2 regions of the Sphingobium sp. FG125 genome follow, and region 1 is predicted to be linked to the other one. Evidence: predicted binding sites of a transcription regulator. Region 1 holds the regulator's gene; the other holds the start of a gene.

Region 1 (2,402 bases):
TCGCGCTCGCGTCGCAATTACCCGCAGAAGAAGCGCCCATCGCCGCCTGCACCGGGCGCTGGCTGGCAAGCGATGTGCTGGCGCTGCGCAACCAGCCCTGGGCCGATCTGTCGGCGATGGATGGCTATGCCGTGCGCGCCGCGGAGTGGCCTGGACCATGGCGGGTCACCGGCGAAAGCGCGGCGGGCGGCTGTATCCCTGCCCCGCTGCCCCCCGGAGAGGCCAGTCGCATCTTCACCGGCGCGCCGCTCCCCGCCGGGGCCGACACGATCCTGATCCAGGAAAATGCCACCCGCGATGGCGATCGACTGACGGCGAGTGACGATCCTTTGCCGGTAGGCCGCAACGTCCGCCCGGCCGCATCGGACTTTGCCACGAACGACCTGTTGCTGGCGGCAGGAATTGCCCTAACTCCCGCCCGCATCGCGCTGGCCGTGCTGGGCGGACATGGGGCGTTGCCCGTGGGGCGTCGTCCCAAGGTCGCACTGATCTCAACCGGCAACGAACTCGTGCCGCCCGGCGCGCCGACCCCGGCGGGTAGCCTGCCATCGTCCAACGCAGCAATGCTGGCGGCGATGCTGGCTGCCCTGCCCTGCGACGTCATTGATCTGGGCATCGTCCCCGACGATCTCGACGCCATGACGGCGGCGCTGACACGGGCGGCATCGGCGGACATCATCGTCTCCACCGGCGGAGCATCGGTCGGCGATCACGACATGGTCCGCCCGGCCTTCTTACAGGCTGGCGGCGCGCTCGATTTCTGGAAGATCAAGATGCGACCGGGCAAACCGCTCATGGCCGGAACCTTGGGAGACGCCGTATTTCTGGGCCTGCCCGGCAATCCGGTATCGGCCTTCGTCACGGCGACCCTGTTCCTGTTGCCGCTGGTCCGCCATCGCGCCGGATCGACGACCCCGTTGCCGCGCATGACGCAGGCGCTCCTTGCCGCGCCGCTGCCCGCCACCGGCGATCGCGACGATTATCTGCGCGCTTATCGGGGAGAGTCTGGCATCGTCTCGGTCACGTCGCAGGACAGCGCCGCCACCGCCGCCATGGCAATGGCCGACTGCCTGATTCTGCGGCCCGCCAGCTCACCTTCTGCGGCCACGGGCGACACCGTCACCATCCTGCCACTGATGGACTGAAGCTTCAGTAATGCTGCCGTTCACGCGGTGGATTGGCGACAAGAACGACCGCGCGTTGCTCGCTTGACTCGCCTCCTTCCGTTTCCTATGTGTTCCTTATACGTTCCATGGAGGACCGCAGGCATGTTGACCCTCAAGCAGCAGGAATTGCTGAGTTTCATCCAGACCCGGCTGGAGGAAGGCGGTGTGTCCCCTTCTTTCGAGGAGATGAAGGATGCGCTCGACCTGCGATCCAAGTCCGGCATCCACCGGCTGATCAACGCGCTGGAGGAACGCGGCTTCATCCGCCGTCTGCCCAACCGCGCCCGTGCGCTGGAGGTGCTGAAGCTCCCCGACGCCATGCACCGCGCGCCTGCACCGGTCGCCCCGGCCACACCGCAACTGGCCCCCAGCCTGCCGGTCGCTGCCAATGACGTGATTGAAATCCCGTTGCATGGCCGCATTGCCGCCGGTGTCCCGATCGAGGCGATGGAGGGGCAGAATATGCTGTCCGTCCCCGCCGCCTTGCTGGGGGCTGGCGACCATTATGCGCTGGAAGTGTCGGGCGATTCGATGATGGAAGCGGGCATCCTCGACGGCGATTTTGCTTTGATCCAACGCACCGACACCGCCCGCGAAGGTCAGATCGTCGTCGCCCTGATCGATGACGCAGAAGCCACGCTCAAATATTTCCGACGCGAAGGGCAGCGCGTCAGGCTCGATCCCGCCAACAGCGCCTATGAACCCCAACTCTATGATTCGCGGCAGGTGCGGATTCAGGGCAAGCTGGCAGGACTGTTGCGTCGCTATAATTGAGGTGGACGAGGGCGGCGGCGCGGCGCGACGATCCAGGGATGGGCATCGCCCGCGGCCCGCACCGTGCTGATGCGCGCATCGTCCAGGTCGATGACAATGCCCCCGGTTCGCGCCAGAAGCCGTCGGTCGATTTTCAGCCAGCGAGGGCGGCACCAATAGGGAAGCCCGCGATCGGCAATGACAATATCGGCGGCGGCACATTCCTTGCTGAACAAAGTGCGTTCGATCAGCATGTCGCTGCGAGTGGCCAACACATGCCAGCGCCGCCCGCCCGCCTGCATCCCGACGGCACATAAATCCTTCGAACAGCGCGCCTGCGGCAGGTCCGCCATCGCGTCAAGCGGACCGTCATAGCCCGCACTCTCCGCCAGCGTGTCGCGCACATAATCGCCCGCGCCCGCGCGCAACAACGCCATCCCGCCCCCAGCCGTCCGCACCGCCACATGGCGGCCATCGCCAGTC
Region 2 (2,402 bases), on a different contig from region 1:
GGCGAATAGGTCGGCCTGGGCGGCTCCCTCCGGGGTCAGCTCCTCCAACAGCACGCCGCATTTCGTATAGACTCCGCCTTGAACAAACATCTGGTCCACCATCCGCGATGTGTGCGCGATGATGACGCGCGGGTCGTTGCTTGCTGGCGACAGCCGCACCGATCGGGAAGCGGACGGCGGGTTCGGGCGATGCTTCGATCCATGCGCGAACGCGATCAGGCGTTGCGCCACCAATCCCCTAGCTCTGATCTTCTCGGCTGCGCGTCCAGCTCGCCGCGCCATTGCCTCGCGTAGATCGTCAACCGATGTGACGGGCGCCCCGAACTGGCGCGTCACGGCGGTAGCCTTCATCGCATCCGGCTCCGGTTTGAAGTCGTCGCACTCGATGCCGTTAAGCTCGCGAACAAGGCGCTCGAGAACGACGGTCCCCACGTCGCGCGCGACCGCTGGCTCCATCGCAACGAGGTCGCTGGCAGTCCGCACGCCAAGCCGTTGCAGCGAGGCAGTCAGGGCCTTGCCGATGCCCCACACCTCGCCAACCGGCCATTCGGCAAAGAGGCGTCGGCGCAACTCCTCGTCGTGGAGGTCCACCACGCCATTCCAGACCTTCTCGGTCGCCTTGGCGAGCGCGTTGGCAACCTTCGATAGCGCGCGGGTCGGCCCTAAGCCGATGCGCGTCGGAAGCCCGACAGTCCGTAGGATAGAGGCGCGGACCTTATGCGCGGCGCGCACGTCGCCGCGCCCGTTTGCCAGCAAAGGGAGACGGAAAAAGCTCTCGTCTATCGAGTAGATTTCGACGGTATCGCTATGCTCGGCCAGCACCATGTTGAACCGCCTGTTGAGGTCGGCGTACAGTTCATAATTGCTCGATCGGACCTGTATGCCGTGCTTGCGGATCGTGTCGCGCAGCAGGAACAGCGGGTCGCCCATCTTAATATGCAGCGCCTTGGATTCTTCGCTCCTGGCGATCGCGCAACCGTCGTTGTTGCTCAACACGATCACCGGGACGCGCCGCAAGCTGGGGTCAAAGACGCGCTCGGCCGACACGTAAAAATTGGAAATATCAACGATCGCCCACGTCACGGCGCTATCTCAAAAAGTCGCGGACGCTCGCGCGAACGACGCCCCATACCTCAACCGGGTCGGCCGCGATCGTCGGTGCATAGTTCTGCCGCGCATTGCGGGCCTCAAGGTACGGCACGCCGTCGCGCGCTACCAACTGGCGGCACACAAACCCGCCATCGACTACCGCGATCACGATATGCCCTGGCATCGGGTTTCGGTCCCGATCGACCACGACAACATCATGGTCATTGATACCGGCCTCGATCATCGACGTGCCGCTGATCCGAAACACGAAACTGCCCGCGCGATTGAGCCTAAGCAGCTCGGCAAGATTGATGGCGTCCTCCTCCCAATCTTGGGCCGGGGAGGGGAAGCCGGCACCCGCTGCGCCGATGATCCGAAGCCGAAGCGACGGCGAAACCTCTGCGAGCGGGACCGGCTGCATGAGTGGCAGCATACGAGAATCCCTTTCGCCCCATTGTACCGCGCCGGAACAGAATGGGAACAGGGTTGTCGCACAGGTCGCCGCATTGTCTTTTTCAGGCCGCATCCTGCGGCCCCTGTTGGATTTCACCGCGCGACCGGCTATATGGGAGTTCGACTTTCACTCCCTCCTGCGGGCGAGCGAAACCGGGCTTGGATGGGTTGCCGCCCTCCAAGCCCATTTCATTTCTGGCGGCGCTGGCCCCGATCCTTCCTTCACTGACCTATCCGCTGGGCCTTCGTTCGATGTGGGCGCTGCCGGAACCGCTTGGCTCCTTCGGAAGCCATCGCGGCGGCTTGCCGCCGCGTCCTGCCTTTTCGTCCAGCTCGTCCGGTTCTGGTTCTCGATCGCTCTCGCCACTCTCCGAAGCGAGACGCCAGTGATGGAGGATTCAATAACGCCGGCCGTAGGCCGTCATCAAAGGGGGATGCCGGGTGGGACGACCGCGCGAAGCGTGGTCGGGCGAGCGAAGCGAGGAGCCGGCGGGGGCGTAGCCCCCAAGAGGCGGTGCTGACCCTCGGGTCTGGATTTCCACGTATCGTCTTGCGCGTCGATCCGCCTTTGCGACTTGTCCACAGGCACGCCGCTAAAGGAAGGGGTATAGGTTTCTATAGGTTAGGGGGGTCCGATCATCACCGAAAACGCGAGTCGTCTCGGGTCCGATTATCACCGCGCAAGGGGTCCGATCATCACCGCAATAGGGTCCGATTATCACCACCTCGGATTTGCCAAAGGGGGTCCGATTATCACCGCCTGAAACCGTGAAAAGGGTCCGATTATCACCGCTCTCGCAACCTCGGCGGGGGGTCCGATTATCACCACCCCAAAGGGGTCCGATTATCACCAGCACGCC

Evidence for each region. Region 1 encodes LexA, which represses DNA repair genes until DNA is damaged. Its sites were predicted from a motif close to GTTCCNCNCTTGTTCT; they were not measured.
Region 2: ACODSR_RS19875 (LexA family protein) is a predicted target of LexA. The motif match lies at 1,556-1,571, and genes of this name have one in related genera.

The regions. Positions count from the first base shown of each region.
Region 1 covers NZ_JBMDKQ010000010.1:147,652-150,053, forward strand. The annotation lists gene ACODSR_RS11985 (molybdopterin molybdotransferase MoeA) at 1-1,145, shown strand, start outside; gene lexA (transcriptional repressor LexA) at 1,269-1,940, shown strand; gene ACODSR_RS11995 (ComEC/Rec2 family competence protein) at 1,931-2,402, opposite strand, start outside.
Region 2 covers NZ_JBMDKQ010000033.1:640-3,041, forward strand. The annotation lists gene ACODSR_RS19870 (Y-family DNA polymerase) at 1-1,083, opposite strand, end outside; gene ACODSR_RS19875 (LexA family protein) at 1,088-1,522, opposite strand.